Regions from separate parts of the Paenibacillus sp. 2003 genome, predicted to be linked through region 2. Evidence: riboswitches for the same ligand, from Rfam matches in the RefSeq annotation. Region 2 holds a riboswitch; each other region holds the start of a gene.
The links. A riboswitch is a leader RNA that binds a small molecule or an ion and turns the genes downstream of it on or off. The one in region 2 is predicted to bind thiamine pyrophosphate.
Positions count from the first base shown of each region.

Region 1: it holds a riboswitch for thiamine pyrophosphate, as region 2 does, so the genes downstream of both, J2X75_RS15645 (ABC transporter ATP-binding protein) here and tenA (thiaminase II) in region 2, are expected to answer to the same signal.
Region 3: it holds a riboswitch for thiamine pyrophosphate, as region 2 does, so the genes downstream of both, J2X75_RS22430 (ABC transporter substrate-binding protein) here and tenA (thiaminase II) in region 2, are expected to answer to the same signal.
Region 4: it holds a riboswitch for thiamine pyrophosphate, as region 2 does, so the genes downstream of both, J2X75_RS10430 (thiamine phosphate synthase) here and tenA (thiaminase II) in region 2, are expected to answer to the same signal.

Region 1 is NZ_JAVDTB010000003.1:8,882-13,532, forward strand. Features, by position in the region: gene J2X75_RS15640 (ABC transporter permease) at 1-797, opposite strand, end outside; gene J2X75_RS15645 (ABC transporter ATP-binding protein) at 784-1,551, opposite strand; TPP riboswitch at 1,728-1,830, opposite strand; gene J2X75_RS15650 (hypothetical protein) at 1,980-2,129, shown strand; gene J2X75_RS15655 (aspartate/glutamate racemase family protein) at 2,200-2,898, shown strand; gene J2X75_RS15660 (radical SAM/SPASM domain-containing protein) at 3,030-3,905, shown strand; gene J2X75_RS15665 (S-layer homology domain-containing protein) at 4,171-4,651, shown strand, end outside.
Region 2 is NZ_JAVDTB010000001.1:1,872,149-1,876,799, reverse strand. Features, by position in the region: gene J2X75_RS08255 (SDR family oxidoreductase) at 1-633, shown strand, start outside; gene J2X75_RS08250 (nuclear transport factor 2 family protein) at 662-1,003, shown strand; gene J2X75_RS08245 (nucleotidyltransferase domain-containing protein) at 1,054-2,136, opposite strand; gene J2X75_RS08240 (CD3324 family protein) at 2,293-2,559, opposite strand; gene tenA (thiaminase II) at 2,882-3,544, opposite strand; TPP riboswitch at 3,657-3,754, opposite strand; gene J2X75_RS08230 (endo-1,4-beta-xylanase) at 3,957-4,651, opposite strand, start outside.
Region 3 is NZ_JAVDTB010000006.1:164,327-168,977, reverse strand. Features, by position in the region: gene J2X75_RS22445 (ABC transporter ATP-binding protein) at 1-863, opposite strand, end outside; gene J2X75_RS22440 (ABC transporter permease) at 907-1,665, opposite strand; gene J2X75_RS22435 (MTH1187 family thiamine-binding protein) at 1,665-1,955, opposite strand; gene J2X75_RS22430 (ABC transporter substrate-binding protein) at 2,179-3,219, opposite strand; TPP riboswitch at 3,440-3,552, opposite strand; gene J2X75_RS22425 (phospholipase D-like domain-containing protein) at 3,988-4,651, shown strand, end outside.
Region 4 is NZ_JAVDTB010000001.1:2,419,865-2,424,515, forward strand. Features, by position in the region: gene thiS (sulfur carrier protein ThiS) at 1-148, opposite strand, end outside; gene thiO (glycine oxidase ThiO) at 145-1,317, opposite strand; gene J2X75_RS10430 (thiamine phosphate synthase) at 1,335-1,997, opposite strand; TPP riboswitch at 2,224-2,333, opposite strand; gene J2X75_RS10435 (ABC-F family ATP-binding cassette domain-containing protein) at 2,409-3,959, opposite strand; gene J2X75_RS10440 (hypothetical protein) at 4,098-4,651, opposite strand, start outside.

The sequences.
Region 1 (4,651 bases), on a different contig from region 2:
TTGCCTCTATGCCGCCGTGTGTTAAACCGTTTCTCCAGCCAGGCAATCAGTACAAACAAAACGATCCCAAGCAGGGATAACAGCACAATAGCAGCAAACATCGCATCCGTGTTCATGTTGCTGGACATGCGGCGGCTGAAGTATCCGAGACCTTTGCTGCCACCGAGCCATTCGCCAATCGTTGCTCCAACCACGCAGTACACCACAGACATCTTTAGCCCCGAGAAAAAAGAGGGAAGTGCCAGTGGAACCTGGAGTTTGCAAAAAATATCCCACTTGCTGGCGCCCATGGTGAGCAGCAGTTCACGCTGCTCTGGATCGCCTTGGCGAAGCCCATCGTAGGTGCTGACCACAATGGGAAAGAATGCGATCAGGAACACCACGGCGACTTTGCTCCACAAGGTATAACCAAACCACAGGATGAATACAGGGGACAGGGCAATCAGTGGTATGGTCTGACTGATCACGATGAAGGGATACAAGGCCTTTTCAATCGATCGGTTCATATGCATGCCTGTCGCTAGCGTAATTCCAGTCACTATGGACAAGCCAAAACCAACAACAACCTCCATCAAGGTAGCAGGCAGATGGGTAGCCAGCAGGAGGTAGCGATGCTCATACAGGGAGCTGGCAATCGCCGTTGGGGCTGGAATGATGAAGGAGGGCACCCATCCCATACGCACAATCCACTCCCAGAAGACAAGCAGCAAGAGCAGGAGCCAAAGAAACAGACCATAACGGGCAAGCCAACGCCTTACGTTATCCTTCATGCAGTTTCCCAAGTTACCTTCTCGCATGCAATTGTTCCTCCAGTCGTCGTCTCATCTGAACGAGCGCCGGTTCATAGATCATGTCCGAATGTCTTGGACGTGGCAAAGGTACCGTCAAATCCTCAAGCTGTTGGCCTTGGCGCCCCGGAGTTAACAGGATAATCCGATCACTGAGCAGCAGCGCCTCTTCAATGTCATGCGTTATGAACAACACGGTTTTGCCAAAGCCCTCCCACAGTTCCAACAACCAGCGATGCATCTCCCGTTTGGTTAAGGCATCGAGTGCGCCGAATGGTTCATCCAGCAGCATGAGTTGGCCACCTGTCAGCAAAGTACGAAGCAGCGCGACACGCTGGCGCATGCCACCCGACAGCTCGTCTGGGTAAGCATTCGCGTAGCCGGATAGGCCAAATCTGTCGAGCCCAGCCAGAATGTCCGCGCGAATTCTTCCCTTATCCTGCCGCTCTGGAGCAAGTTCAGCGGGGAGCATGCAATTCTCCATGACGGTTCGCCAGGATAACAGGAGGTCCTTTTGTGGCATGTAGGCCACCTGCCCCAGTCGCTTTCCTTCAGGGACCCAAGGAATTTCTATGGTTCCGTGGGTTGGCTCAAGCAGGCCTGCCAGCAGCTTGAAAAGGGTGCTTTTACCGGAGCCGCTGGAGCCGATGAGCGAGACGAATTCGCCGTTGGCTACACGCATCGACACATTGGAGAGCACGGGGGAATCCCTTTTTCCCGGGAAAGCGTAGCTCATGTTGTGAATGGTTATGTTATTATCCATCTCGTTTGGTTCCCCCTTGTTATTCCAAATTCAACTTCAAACTGCGGGATCTTTAATTACACCTTCTGATATGCCCGCAGAACGCGAAAAAGACCCACCCATTTCCGGAGAAATGAGTGGGTCTGTAAGTTCAATTCACATTAAATTTCATCATCAACATGAAAAAATCCGCTTACTGAAAGGCCGCTCCACTTCCCTCCGCTGGTATGATCCAGATCAGGTTCAAAGGGTCCGAATCATTCGATTCGTCTCAGCCGTAAGGCTCCCCTAGTGCAATGTTCAAGATATGCAGTTGTGTGTTCAGCATATATCACATGCAAGTGGAATGTAAAGGGGGCGCTCGGAAAGAATGTGAGTACTGATCTTGGCTTTCCGCGGATTCATAATACGCTTCGTCCAAGACAATTACGACATGGGAGGGAATATGATTGAGTAAACCAAGCAGCCGTGAAAATGGTTCCGGTCAGATTATTCGGATTGTACAGCCAGATCATTCGGGTAGAAGCAATAATTCGTTGCCGGAATTGCTCCAGGTCCCTCTATTCCTCTTACTGGGGCAGGTTTATTTAATCAGATAGATACGGTACAATATCTATTAAATTTCTATATGTTGCTTTCGGAATGTATTAAATGGAAGGGGGAGTGTATATGAAAACGATTGGTCTTATTGGTGGAATGAGCTGGGAGTCATCGTTAGAATATTATCGAATTATTAATGAAGAAGTGAAAAATAAATTGGGAGGACTTCATTCAGCCAAATGCATTTTATATAGCGTGGATTTTGAAGAAATCGAGCGTTATCAGGCTGAAGGTGATTGGGAAAGTGCTGGTGAATTATTAGGGAATGCTGCTCAGTCTTTGGAAAAGGCAGGAGCAGAAATGATTGTAATTTGTACAAATACGATGCATAAAGTGATTAAACATATTGAAGAAAAAGTGCGTTTACCCATTGTACATATTGCTGATTCAACAGCAAATCAAATTCATAAGTCCAAAATAAGTACGGTTGGTTTACTCGGCACAAAATATACGATGGAACAAGACTTTTATAAAAAACGAATTGAATTTAATGGTATTAAGGTTTTGATACCGAATGAAGAGGATAGAAAAGTTATCAATAAAATAATATATGAGGAATTATGTTTAGGGAAAATTGAGCCCTTATCAAGGGATTATTATAAAAAGGTGATCCAAAGGCTAGTTGATGATGGAGCTGAGGGGATCATATTAGGTTGCACCGAAATTGGATTATTAGTAAAAGTAGAGGATTCAGAAGTTCCATTATTTGATACAACACGTATTCATGCGATTGAATCTGTTAATTTGGCACTAGCCAAATCATTTTGACACAACCAGATAAACCAGTTCTCTGATTTACCTCGGCTCATGAACCCGATATAATAGGGATGGCCCGTATAGGCCGGATCACAAAATGCAGGTGGGATTGTTCTCCCTCCTAGGCAGAATGGGGACCCAAGTTGAAAACGTTCAAAAAAGTATATATTGAGATCACGAGTATCTGCAATCTGGCTTGCAGCTTCTGTCCACAGACGCAGCGTGCCAAAGGATTCATTGACCCTGAAGTCTTCAACAATATACTGGAACAAGTTAAACCACACACCAATCATATTTATCTACATGTCAAAGGTGAACCCTTGTTGCATCCCAAAATAGATCTGTTGCTCGATTCCGCACATGAGAAGGGACTCAAGGTGAACATTACAACGAATGGTACACTATTGCCCAAGACTCAGCATAAATTGCTTGGCAAACCGGCACTGCGGCAGATGAATTTCTCCCTGCACAGCTTCGATGGGCATGAAGGTTCAACCGACCGTGACGGATACCTGAGCAACATTTTGTCCTTTGTACACGAGGCCGTTAAGCACAATGTCATCATCTCATTCCGACTGTGGAATCTGACGCAAGATAACTTCACAAATGCTCAGATGAATCGAAATCGGGAGACCCTTGAAGTATTGGAACGTGAGTTCAATCTGGACTTCCGCATTGAGGAAAAAGTAGTTCCAGGCAGCGGGGTCAAAATTGCCCCGAATGTATACCTCAATCAGGACCATGAGTTCCAGTGGCCAAGTCTGGATGCACCTGAAGATGACGGCAAAGGCTTCTGCCATGCATTGCGTGGTCAGGCAGCTGTGCTTGTGGATGGAACGGTGGTTCCATGCTGTCTCGATGGCGAGGGTGTAATTAACCTGGGTAATGTGCACGAGAAGTCATTCTCGGAGATTATTGAGGGTGAGCGAGCGAACAATCTGGTATATGGCTTCTCCAGGCGGGAAGCTGTGGAAGAGTTGTGTCGAAAGTGCGGTTATCGTCAGAGATTTGGAGCCTAGGATATATAAATTTACTTAAAAACGAACCTACCGAAAATATTTGTTTCGGTAGGTTCGTTTTGTCTTTATTGCGAAATTATTTAGATAATAAGAATTGAAATCAATTCAGGATAAAAACTTTTTTGTAAAATCATAGTCTATTAATCTTGTTTTTATGAATTTGCATGGTATTATTATCCTATTGATTAGGAGGTGTATTAGTTCTAAAGATTCATATATTAGTGGATTTACCAACCAGAAGCCTACTGAGGAGTGTGTTTTAGTTTTGAATTCAAAATGGAAAAAGTTTAATCACAAACTATCGTTAATGCTTTCTACGTCGCTGATTGTTTCTATGTTATCTATCAATTTATCTGTATCGGCAGAAATGGCTACATCTAAAACTTCTTTTACTGATATTGATAATTCGTATGCCAAAACGGAAATAACCAAATTAGTAGAACAAGGAATACTCACCGGATTTACTGATGGGACATTTAAACCTTCTGATTCCGTAACACGAGCTCAATTAGCAAAAATTATGGTCGGTGCGCTTAATTTAAAGCCTGATAATGTTGAAGCAAGTCAATTCAGAGATGTAAAGGAAGATCAATGGTATGCCGGATATGTAGGTGCACTTGTCAAATCTGGAATTGCTCAAGGTACCTCCAAAGATAGCTTTTCACCTAATAAAAATGTGACAAGAGAAGAGTTGGCTGTATTTTTTGTTAGAGCCTTTGGTTGGGACAATCAAGATGTAACGAGTC
Region 2 (4,651 bases):
TCGGTCAAATTTGTGCAAGCAGATGTCGCCACACCTGAAGGTGTAGAGCAAATAATTACAGCAGTAAAAGAGCAACTTGGAGGTATCGATATTATTGTCCATTGCGTAGGTGGATCAACGACACCACCAGGAGGTGCACTTGTATTGAGTGATGAGGATTGGCTTCATACATTAAATTGGAATTTACTCGCAGCAGTTCGACTTGATCGTGGCTTAATTCAACTTATGTTAGAAAATAATTCAGGCGTTATTCTTCATTTCACTTCCATCCAGAGACGTTTGCCTTTATATGAAACCACACTGGCTTATGCATCTGCCAAAGCCGCGCTGACTAATTATAGCAAGGGATTATCGAATGAATTTTCCCCTCAAGGAATTCGCATAAATACATTGTCTCCCGGATTTATTCAGACAGAAGCATCTGACGCATTAATTGATCGGATCGCAACGCAAACCGGAAGTCGAGAAAGTGCACTCGAACAACTTATGACTTCACTCGGAGGTATTCCAATTGGTCGGCCAGGATTTCCTGAAGAAGTCGCTGAACTGGTCGCATTTCTGGTCTCAGACCGAGCAGCATCTATTACAGGTAGTGAATATGTCATAGATGGGGGAACTATCCCTACCGTCTAAAAATTAATTAATAAAGGGAGAGAACAATATGGATCTCAATCATTTACCGTCTGTAATTGCCAAATACATTACTGCATCTAACAAGCCAGATCCGGTAGTATTTGTAGATTGTTTCTCAGAAAATGCCGTCGTGTTGGATGAAGGAAAAAAGCGAAATGGCAAACAGGCGATTCGGGAATGGAGTGATCAAAACCATTTCGCGGCGAATGTAACGTTAAAGCCAACATTAGCAAAAAAAATAGGTGATGAAATTGTGCTAACATGCGAGCTGGATGGTACCTACGACAAGACTGGTCTACCCGATCCACTATTATTGAATTATCATTTTGTTATTGTTGACGATAAAATCGTCAGACTTTCCATTTTCTAAAGATATCCAAATGTAAAAACAATGTTTGGTTGACTACCCGGAACGTAAGGTCAATGATTCATATAATGGGCATATAGTTGCTCGAAGGTTGTAAAACGTTCGACTGTTCTGCCGACCTTATCATACTCTTCTCGATAATCATCCATCACTTTAAGGAGCTTCTCTTTCATAACTGGTAAATTACTTGCATCAAAGTACTGCATAAGATCATATTTCTTGGTTCCTTTCTCCATGGCCATTTCATCAAGATACTCATGTGCTCCAAAGGCCGAAAGAAAGACGTAGGAAGCATCGTTCGTTGTAACACTGTTCAAAATTTTATTGCGGTAGTTGCACCACAGTTCTTCATATGTTCCTCTCAGATTATCAAAGGTCGGAGCCGGTTTAACAATGAAGTTATCACACATCGTGCTATGTAACCGCGTAACGCTATTCAACATATTAAAAGATGTTATTCGAATATCTTCAATGGTATGAGCTTCGATGATTGACCTGTATAAGGATTCGAGATCATCCGGAACATAGCGAAACGAGCGTATCTCTTCCAAATATCGCTTGATCCCTCGTTTGATACACGTATTATTCATACTCACCAAGGCATTGACTAGATTGTACAGAACCCCAGCAGATGCATATCGCACTGAACCGATATCTTCACTAAGCATCGTATCGCTGTATGCTTGTTTAGCCAGATCGATCCATTTATTTGCTCGATTAAGACACGCTTCTCCTATCGGGTTTGCAAGTGCATCAAGAGCTTTTTGCCGGAAGTCATTCAATTTCTCCAAATCCTCAGGCTTTGCATAGTAGAGTACTTTGAGCTCGGTTAGGCTCGATACGTTGGGACTCTCCAAGGTGGATTGCTCTTGTATTCTTGAATCCCATGGCGTGCAATAGATGTCATACCCAACGTCATCCAAGATGAAGCAATCGGAAATTTCCCATCCCTTTTCTGTATTATTAATGATAATTAAATCAAGATCACTCTTCTCGTGAAAGTCCCCGGTGCTAAATGAACCAGTAAGCCCAATAATGGCGATATCGTTTAGAAAATCTCTTTTTACGCGTTCGATCACCATGTTAATGAGCAGTTCATTTTTGTCCAGCAGCTTCTTCTTTATGATTTCGTTCATTCGTCACACCTCTTTGTATGATCCGGCCGTCCTTCATCACAACAACCTTAACTTGAGTCTATCGATTTAGAGGTGTGGTTACTATGTATAAGTTGTTTTAAGTTATCTTTGCACAAAATCCGCTAAACCGTCGATGCGACGAGTTAGCGGATTTCATTAGTGCTTTGTATAGACTATTTTCTTTATGCTTTCGCAGGACAAGAAATACCGACCCGCCAACTCATCTATCCTGACTCCATTGCGGAATAAGGATTTAATCTCAGCGTTTCGAGCAGAGACCCTGCTCTTGCTCTCTGTTTTCTCGCCCCATTTTAGGTGCGCCTCTTTGGGTTTGGGGATATAAACCAATTCCCCTTGAACGTATTCTTGAATGATACGTAACAATTCTTCCGGAAAAATAGACTCGGCTTTTGAATATTTCATGGGCCTCACTCCTTATTTAATAGATCAATAAGGTGCAAAGCCAGTTAGTAGAATATTACGATTCGTCGTTGGCAATGTGATTATTCCCAGGCTCTATGCAAAGCATTGCCATATCCTTCACTGGCTTTGCATAGAGCCGTGCATGTAAGAATCCTACCCCGATTGTTTTCAATAGCCTCACCTCCATAGAAAAAAGATAGCTACTATTTGCTTATTATATCAGAGCTTGTTGTTCGAGTGTTTAATCATGTCTTTTGAAGCTAACACGTTCTGATTATTCACACTATGCAAATCTCTCTAATTGAATTAACTACCAGTGAACTCAAGGCTCCAGCCTCCATGACATCTCCCAAAAATCAAGCTCAAAGCGACTGCACATCACGAAAATATCCTCCATCCGTTGGTACGTTTCCTCGCTACAATCTTCTAATAACTTATCCGTTAACGTCACAAGGGATTGATTGCTGTTGTTGTATTCAGAGGAAGCATATCCTGTGATCCACTCACCATAAAAAGGATGATCAGCTGCACCTGGCTTTTGGGAAAGAACTTGACCAATCTCTGCATAGCTCCATGAGCAGGCCAGAATGGATACAAGTACTTCTGCTATGCCACCCGCATGGGAAACAGAGAGCATATAGTTAGTGTAAGCTGCATTTTTCAGTGCAGGTTTTACCTGAAAAACATGATCCTCTGTAATTCCTAATCGCTCCATATAAGAACGATGAATTTTCATTTCGCCATTCAAGATATTATCTACGTTTTTACTAAAAAACTGCATCAATTTGGGGTCGTGCGACTTGACGATACCTAGTGCAAATACACGGGCATAATCATACAGGTACAAGTAGTCTTGCAGCAAATAATAACGAAATTGTTCGACTGGTAAGGAACCATCTCCGATTCCTTTAACAAAGGGATGCTCAAGACATTCCTTCCACACAGGCTGTGCCGCCTGATATAGTCGCTCTGAAATAGTCAACATATGTTCCTCCAATTCATAATGTACGTATTTAAAAACAAAAAAACGAAACATCCGTAGGATGTTTCGCAGACAAATACACTAAAACAAGGGGGGCGCATGAGCTACCCAAGTACAGTGTTTCATCGTTGCATCCCTACGTTGGCATTATCCAAATCAGGTAAGGTCGGTTTAACACCCTCTCAGCCGGTTAAGGCTCCCTTGCAAACGGTTGTATGTAGTTGATTACTTTCTTATCCGCATAAAAAAAACAACATTCATTTAGTATATCAAGGGCTGTTAAATATAGTCAAGGCAGATTGTATCCCCCTCATCAGCTTGAGAGACGTATTTAAAAGACGGAAACCATCACAACAATGGTTGAGTTTTAGCTACTGTTATGATGGTTTCTATTCTTTGAACTACTGCCAATGATTTAATGCCCGAGTTTGTTCTTTCCGACAAAAGTGAGTATTCCGTACTGGGAAGTGTTTCTCCAGCTCTCATTGGTCGTATCATTCCATTTGGCTACGTTCTGTTTACCTCCGCCCTGATTGTCGTTAATTTGAAGATCGAAACCGAGAACATTTCCTGCTTTGGGCGTCAGTGAATGTAACTGGATTCGGGCTTCTACGAGATATCCTTTATTTGTTTTCTTCACAGCACTTACAAGGCGTCCGGGTGAGGCACCCCCTGCAAAGGTTCCTACATTGTCTGCACTGATTCTGAACTGGGCATCATCATATTGAAAATACGGTGTGCGCTGGTGATTCTCATCCAGGAAAATCTCAATCGAATCCTGATCCCATGGGTTGATGCTATCTGTGATGATGTTTGGATCAGTGACGTCAATCAGCAGATATAGATACTCCCCTGACCACATTGCGCGAGCCACTGCCTCTGCACCTTCGGTCTCATTCAACCTTTTTACTTCAAATGGAACAGCCTTATTCCATAGGGCGTCTTTCTTCCCATCAATCTGAACAATCCCTTGCACAGCTTGTGCAGATTTGGGCATAGGGGCAAGCTGAATCACGCCGTATTTGCTTGTATCTTGTTCCTGAGATTGTGTTCGATCATTCCAGTACAGTGGATTATAAGGTTGTGTCCCACTTGCACCGCCATCAGTCA
Region 3 (4,651 bases), on a different contig from region 2:
ATCTGCCGTTTACGTTCAAGGAATGCCGATTCCTCCGTAATTTCTTCTCGTCTGGGGCGATCAAAAGGAACATGTACCTCATGCAACACCGTTGCAGGCCGGTTGGATAATACATAGACCCGATCAGCTAGCAGCAATGCTTCTTCGATATTATGGGTGATGAACAGCACCGAGCGGCGGTTCTGTTCCCAGATATCGAGCAGCCAGCGCTGCATGTCGCTACGTGTCAGTGCATCCAGCGCGCTGAAAGGTTCGTCCAGCAGCATGAGTTCCTGCGGACTGAGCAGGGCGCGCAAAAATGCAGCACGCTGCTGCATTCCGCCCGACAGCATATGAGGATAGGCTTGCTCGAACCCGGCAAGACCCACGCTGCTTAACCACTTACGAGCTTCTGCAAGTGCTTCGGTCCGAGGGGGAGCACTTGAAGCTACTTCTCCAGCAAGCAGTACATTGTCTTCAATGGTACGCCATGGGAAAAGGGCTGGCTGTTGTGGCATATAACTAATCTTGCCACGCTGTCCCGTCACATTCTGACCGTTCATAAGCACTTGGCCTTCCTGTGGCTTTAGCAGACCGCCGATGATATGGAACAGGGTGCTTTTGCCACAGCCAGAAGGTCCAACGATAGCAACAAACTCGCCTTGCTCCACAGTCAGGGACAGGCCGTTCAGAACCGGTAACCTGCTCCGCCGTTCACGGAATGATGCATGAACATTAACAACGTCCAGTGCAGGTGGAACCGGAGCAGGAGTCGTGTTGGCAGGTCGATCAGGCTTAACTGGGTGGAGTTTTTCACCGTGCTTTTGCTCCATTACACTTGCTCCTCGTCCAGGCTGGACTTGTTCGTCCTGTTGCCGATTCATATGGTCATCACTTCCTAATATACAGATTACATTACATGCTTTACTACCGCTTCTGTGGCCGCCAGCGCACGAGCAGCTTCTCCAGAAGGGCAATGAACAGGAAGAGCAGCAAGCTGAGCGCGACAATAATCATGATCGCCACGAATAGGCGGTCCGTACGATAAGCCGACTTTTGCAGCATCATATAATAACCAATACCCTTGTCTGCGCCAATCCATTCGGCGATGATGGCACCCATCACGCTATAGGTAGCAGCGATTTTGACACCGGAGAACACGGATGGCAGCGCATGGGGAAGCTCCAGCTTCCAGAAGATATGATGACGTTTCGCACCAGCCATGCGCATATAGTTCATCATCGCTGCATCTGTACGGGTCAAGCCGTCCATGGCTGCCACTGCAACGGGGAAGAAGCAGACGAGGATGATGGTAATCAGCTTGGGCAACAGCCCGAATCCGAACCAGATTAACAGGAGCGGCGCGAGCGCGATGGTTGGGATATTTTGACTAAGAATAAGTAAAGGGTACAGGGCCGACTTGAGAAAAGGAACCAAATGCAGCACCATTGCAATCAGTAATCCGACCGCTGTTCCAGCGGCGAATCCGATAAGCGTTAACTGAATGGTTGCGGAAGCGTGCATGCCAAGCCGTTCGGCCTGAGTTGCCGCTTCGCGGGCGATATCGGACGGTGCAGGCAGCATCCATTTCTCAATATGGAAGAGGGAGACGGCTCCCTGCCATATCGCTATAAAGAGAATAACCGCCACAATGGGCGGCCATACACTTTTGAAATAGGTATGCATTAGCGATACTTCTCCGTCAGGGTATCCATGCTTAAGCCATTAGGGCTATGGGCGATTTTGATCTGGGAGATGATGCTTGGACTGCCAGCCTCCACGAGTACCTCGTGCATTTTACGGACAACCTCCAGCAGTTCCTCCAGTTCCCCCTCCATCGTGGTGTCGAGCGGGTTCACCTGATATTTCAGGCCGGATTGCTGAATAACTTCAATGGCGCGATCTACGTAAGGATAAGAGTTCTCGCCATTTGGCGTTTTCGGAATAACTTGAATGCTAAGCAATGTGCTTGCCATGTGAGATCACGGCTCCTTTCGTGATATATAAAATGAACCAATGACTGTTACACTTGCCACTTCGATGACAGAATAACCTTCCAATCGCTGTTATCCCCAGATTTTTTTGATTCCCTTTCTCTAAGGGAAAATCCGGTGATAAAGGCGACCGCTTCGCTTTTTCACGTTATTTCTGTCCTCTCCGTCCTCGTGTAAATATTAAGTTCGTTTTATATGAGAAATTTTATTGGGGTAAAAACTCGTTTGTGTATGCCTTGCTCACATCGATCTGTTCATCCAGCAGTTTTTTGCTAAACATCCAGTCGGTGTAGTTCTGCCACACTTCCTGTTTTTGTTCTCCCCAGCGCGGGGCGTCATCCGTGTACTTTGGACTAAGCCATTTCTGGCTTGCCAGTACCAAGTCTTTATCCAGATCCGGGACGGCCTTGATCAGAATATTCGCTGCGTCTTCGGGATGATCAATTGCGTATTGATATCCTTCTGAAGTGGCTTTCAGGAATGCTTTCACCAACTCAGGGTCGTTCTGAATCGTCTGCTCGTTTGTCACGAGGACAGGCGTGTAGTAATCCAATGCATCTGAATAATCCTTCACATACAACATGTCGATGGGTTCCCCGCGCAGTTCGGCTTCAATACCCGTCCAGGCGTAGAAAATCCATGCAAAATCAATGTCCCGTTTTACTGCGGTGAAAAAGTCGGCGTCACCCATATTAATGTTTTTCACTTTCGATACATCGGCTCCGTCGCCTTCCATAATGGATTGCATCACGGCTTCTTCGACTGGGGAACCCCAACCGCCATAGGTTTTACCTTCAAAATCTTTCGGTGACTTGATATTCCGATCCGCCGGAGCAGCGAAACCAGATGTATTATGCTGAATAACTGCTGCGATGGAGACCAATGGAACACCCTGTGTGCGGGCTTGAGTTACACTCTCCTGATAACTTACACCAAAAGGCACTTCATTCGAGGCAACCATCGTATCTGCGCCGCCGGCACCTGGCTGAACAATCTCCACGTTCAAGCCTTCGGCCTTATAAAAACCTTGATCCACAGCCGCATACAGGCCGGTATGATTCGTATTTGGTGTCCAGTCGAGCACCACTTTAATATCTTTCAGGGCGGCAGTGTCACCTTTGTTGCTGCTTTCCGTATTTGTGTTGCCGTTCTGCCCAGCTGGGGCAGCTTCTTTGCCACCACATGCGGCTACAGTCACCATAAGCACGCATAAGAGCAACAATCCCATCGTTTTACGCCATTTCATCTGTGGTTCTCTCCTTCGGTATGTCCGGCCGATTGGCACGGGGTACTCCTTGGCTTCATATCCAATCATCTTGCATAAATCGACAGATTTATACCAGTTGAGATCTGGATAACGTCACTTTTTTTAGCTCTCTGGCTATATAAAAGAACATTAAAAAAGCGTCCCGTAATCCGGGACGCGTGCAGGCGTTAGAGAGGTGGCGTTCAGCATAGGGCTGTGCCATTTCGATATACTCCGATTCCTACGCTGGCATGATCCAGATCAGGTCTAAGGGTTAGTATCTTGGTGGGATACACTCTCAGCCGGCCAATTCCGACTCCCCTGGGAAACTATGAAGTTACGGGCATTACTAGGTGTAATTATAGGCCAGCGGGTGGAACGTGTCCAGTCAGGAACTGGATGGGGACACGTATGAACTTATCAAACAGGCCGTTATACATATGTATATCAGCCTGTTTAGATGTGTTATTTTCAATAATTATCGTGGCGAATCCTATAAGGAAATCTGGGTGAGTGTAAAAGCACCGGATAGTGGGTCATAGCCTAAGTGCTGAAGATCCGGAAGGCTCCCAACAAATACTTAGATCAAATCCGATGTTTGATATCTCGTCGCATAAGGGTTGCTTTCCCTATTTCAGTGATCAGCTTTTGCTCGTTTGACCTTGACCGGGGGCGCTTGATTCATTTAAACAACATAATTTAGATACAAAAGGAGATAGTACTGCTATACAAATAATTACTTTTTACATAAAAATGGGGGCGTACTGAATGATCCTTAAAATCATATTCGCAATTATTCTGTCCTATTGTATCTACGTTTTTTTCACAGCTTACCTTTTATTTTTGGTTCCGTCTCCATCTACTATTGAAAATACGGATATGCAAAAATCGATAACAGAAGGAAGCACAACAGATCGCGTATTGCTCTTGGAGGACGGCTTTCAATCCGGTCAGGTGAGAATCCAGACCATTCGAGAGGCGAAAACAAGCATCGACGTGGCTTATTACTCCATCCAAAAAGGAAAAACATCTCAACTCTTTTTTGCTGCTTTATTCGATGCAGCTGATCGGGGTGTTCATGTTCGAATCATTTTAGACGGGATTTTTCACAGCATGCGTGGAGAATTGCGTGATATTCCAGATGCCATTGCAGCTCACCCCAATGTGGAATTAAGATATTATGAACCACTCCACATATTTATGCCATGGACATGGCATAACCGTCTGCATGACAAGATCCTTCTTGTCGACAACACATATGGCATTATTGGCGGCCAAAATATTGGTGATAAATACATGGCATTGCAACCCCCAAAAGACTATGTATTCGATCGGGATGTCCTTGTTTACAATCCAAATCATAATACAAACAGCACGGTTGTTGAAATGAAAAAATATATAGATCGGTTATGGAGCCATCCATTCACCAAAC
Region 4 (4,651 bases), 550 kb from region 2:
TCGTTTCATGATACTCACGGGTTAAAATATGCTTGTTCAGCTCTACAACTACAGTCTTGACTTGCAGATCAAAAGATTTAAGCAGTTTATCCACACGATTCAATCTGTCTTCAATCTCCATCCGTTGACCATTAACGATGATATTCACTGCACCACTCCCTTTCTGTTCAATCGCTCCGGACTCAGCGCCTCAATTCCGAGTTCTTCTGAGCTTTTGCCAGCGAGCAACTCAGCGATAAGCCTGCCTGTTATCGCACTAAGCAAGATACCGTTGCGGTAATGCCCAAAGGCGGCGAACAGCCCGGGTATACTCTTGCAAGCACCTATATAAGGCAATCCATCTGGAGTTGCTGGTCTTACGCCTGCCCACGCTCGTATAAATTGTGCTTCTTTCATCCCAGGCACCCAGTGGGTAGCCGCTGTTAGCAGCTTTTGAACACCCTGTACAGAAACGTTCAAATCCGTTCTGCCTGGCAGACTGGTTGCCCCAAGCCAAACTTCGCCATTGGCTTTGGGAACAATATAGATATCCTCTGCATACACCGTTCTGTCAGGTCTGTACCCTGCATGTTCATCTGAGAACTGAACGGCGGCTATTTCACCTTTCACCGACCACACAGGCAAGCTCAGATTTACATGTCTCATCAACTCTTCACTCTGTAATCCAGCCGCTATAATGACATGTTTGCATTTCATCTCACCGATCGATGTGGAGATCCCCTGCACGCCGTGTTCGTTTGCTTGCACACGTATATCCTGTATGTCCTCCATAACCCGTGCTCCCAATGCTTGAGCGGATTCGGCGTATGCCTTCGTTAGATGGACTGGAAGAATTTCACTCTCGTAAGGTCTGTAATAGGCTCCATACGTATCTCTGTTGAGCCATGATGCCTCATGTTGTACAACGGAACGATCCCACCACACCTCATCAGCAGAAGCAGACAAAGCAAACTTCCGATTGTCCTTATAACTACTTAATTCACTGTATGAACGAAAAGGAGTTAGGAATCCCTGGCGTTGCAGACCAGTCTCTAGCTCACTGAGTGTAGCCATTAGCAACTCTTGCTCATGAAGTAACCGCCTGCTCTGCCTGGCAAGCTTAGCCATCAAAGGATGAGCAAAACCCTCACTATCTGCCGCCAGCATTCCAGCCGCCGCGCAAGACGTGCCTCCTGCAATCGCCGAACGCTCCAGCAACAGCACATCCTGTCCACGGGAAGCAAGCTCATACGCAATGGCACATCCAACAACGCCTCCCCCTACAATAATCGTTTCTGCATGAATTTTATCCGGTTTATCAGTAAAGATCTCTTTCATCCTCTCATCTCCTTGATTCAGCGCCTCAGAATTTCTGTAGCAACTATAGCCTGCCTTAATAATGCAGCCGCCCGATCCGGGGAATCGCTCGCCCATACATTCGAGATCACAGCGACTCCCTGTGCGCCTGCAGAGCGAATAGCGTGAATGTTTCCCGGTTCGATGCCCCCGATCGCAATGACAGGAATGGAGACACGCCTGCACACTTCAGCAAGAGCATGTAATCCTCTTGGGTCAAGACCAGGCTTACTGTTGGTTGAGTAGACATGCCCGAAGAAAAGGTAATCGGCTCCCCGTTCTTCAGCGATTTTTGCCTCATCGATTGAATGAACAGATACACCCAGACGAAAGCGCTGCACATTGCCTATAACAGCAGGGTTATAATTTCGTATCGCATCTTGCCCCCAATGTACACCGCCATAGATGTCATTCTGTGAAGGCAGCTCTGAACCATTGATAACGATGCGACAAGATGGAACGCCAACGCTACGCAGACTTTCAGCCCAACCAATCTTGTCTTGCCATGTGAGTTGTTTTTCTCGTATGTGAATATAGTCCACCCAAGACCAAACGTCCTTTGCAGCTTTTACAAAAGATGCTTGATCCCCTGCACCCGTAGATACAACATGCAATTCAAATGATTCGTGAACATGTTCATGAGAAATTACCGTACTGTTCATCTCCTTCCAGGCGTGAATGCTATGAAAAATACAAAAAAGCCACTCCCGTAGGGGAGTGGCTGCGTATTAATTATAGGACCAGATGACTGACTGAAGCATACAGTTCATTTCGTGCAATAAAGCTATAAACCTTATAGCCTTAACGTTATACACGCAACTGCATGTTTCAATTCGTTAAGCAGACGGTTGAAATCCTTTCGAATTGCCGTTGCTCACGTCATTCACTGAAACGCGCTCGCCACTTCCCTACGCTGGTATGATCCAGATCAGGTGCAAAGGGTCCGGAATCGCATTCTTCCATCTCAGCCGCATCGTGCGGCCCCCCTAGTGTTCATATGAAGTTGTAGCCTATGTTACCATAGACGGATTTTTTTGTCACCGTCATTTCTGTTAAACATTGTCTTGAATCGTCTAGTTTTTCTCAGACCACTCTTCGACATTCCATGTTTTGGTAACCCAACCCTCGTAGAAATCAGGTTCATGAGATACCAGTAACACCGTTCCCTTGAATTCTTGCAAAGCACGCTGCAACTCCGCTTTGGCTGTGACATCGAGATGGTTTGTCGGCTCATCGAATAAAATCCAGTTGCTTTCACGCATCAAGAGTTTGCATAAACGAACCTTGGCTTGCTCTCCACCACTCAGCATGTTAAGCGGACGGGTAATGTGCTCATTTTTCAACCCACAGCGAGCGAGATGACCCCGGACCTCATTCTGGGTCAAATGTGAAAACTCATTCCAGACATCCTCGATAGGCGTGATATTTCCAGCACGAACTTCCTGCTCAAAATAGGCCGTTTCGAGATAATCTCCCAAAAAGGTCTTTCCACTGAGTGGAGATATTTTGCCCAGAATGGTTTTCAGCAGTGTCGATTTACCCACACCATTACAACCTACGATGGCAATTTTCTCACCACGTTCAATTGTCATCGTCATTTTGGGCAGCAAAGGATACGTATATCCAATTTCAAAATCAATGCCCTCAAAGACCGTTTTGCTGCTCGCGCGGGCATCCTTGAATTTGAACGTTGGTTTAGCTGCTTCATCCGGACGATCAATACGTTCAATTCTGTCCAGCTGTTTCTCCCGGCTCTTCGCTCGACCTGAAGTTGAAGCACGTGCCTTGTTACGCTGAATGAAATCTTCCTGCTTCTTGATGTACTCTTGCTGCTTCTCGTATGCGTCAATATGCTGGGCTTTATTCATATCAGCCATCTCAAGGAACTTGTTATAGTTCGCTGCATATCTCGTTAATTTGGCAAATTCCAAATGATAAATGACATTTACGACTTCATTCATGAATTCCGTGTCATGGGAGATTAAGAGAAACGCATGCGGGTAGTCCTTCAGGTACCGTGACAGCCATTCAATGTGCTCTACATCCAGATAGTTGGTCGGCTCATCCAGCAAAAGAGCTGTAGGTTTCTCAAGCAGAAGCTTGGCAAGAAGCACCTTGGTACGTTGTCCACCACTTAGAGCTGCGACATCTCGATCAAGACCAATTGCGGACAAACCAAGACCATTGGCCATTTCTTCCACTTTTACGTCAATCAGATAAAAGTCGCCCTGTTCCAGTTGTTCCTGAATATCGCCCATCTCTTCCAGCAACTGCTCCAGCTTATCTGGATCTGCATCTGCCATCTGGTCCGTAATATTCATCATTTCTTTTTCCAATTCAAGCAACGGAAGGAATGCATCCTTAAGGACGTCACGAATGGTTTTGCCTGGCGTAAGCTTCGTGTGCTGATCCAGATATCCATAACGGACCTTAGGTGTCCATTCCACTTTTCCACTATCTTTAAGCAATTTACCAGTAAGGATATTCATTAATGTGGATTTACCCACACCATTGGCACCAACAAGTCCTACGCGCTCTCCGGCAAGTAAACGAAACGATACATTTTTAAATAACGTGCGATCTCCAAAATTGTGACTTACGTTCTCTACTGACAATAAACTCATAAGATGAGGTTGCTCCTATCTATTAGACATTACTTTTGTTATTGTTCCGAAACCCTATTCTAGCACAGGTCCCGTCTTTTCTGAAAGTAATGTAAACAGTTCAAGAACCTCTTACATAATTTTGTCATACAGGCTACCCTAACGATTAGAGCATTTATATTCGAAATAGCCTTGTGCAGCTGCTTGTCTTGCGTCTGTAAACACCTCTTCAGCACGGTAACCATTACCACATGTGGAGGGATAATAGTACCTGATACCCGTTAAAGGATCTACCCCACCTACGATGGCCGTTTTCTTCACAAGTCTGCCTCCACCGATCGCATAATTGTTGATCTTTTGGTCACCCACACCTATACCTTGGATAAAGGCCATAATCCCTGTATCGTTAATGGAGTTGTACCAATCTTCCTGCGCAATCAGGGGGATCGTAAACGTATAGGAAATACCGTTCTTTCTGGCAAACTCATTATGGCGGTTAATCACATCAGCCAGATCATCCTGCACAGTAGTCACAATCCGGCTTTGTCTAACTTGCTCAAATACGCTGGTATTCTGAAGTAAAGGAATCTGTGTGCTTGAGGCCAGTTCTTTTTGAAACCCTTCAATCCATTTCCCTGCGTTTGCGTCATAGGCATATACGTAGTCGTCCAGTGTGAAGTTAATACTGTTACCATTAGAATCTGAATATGTAT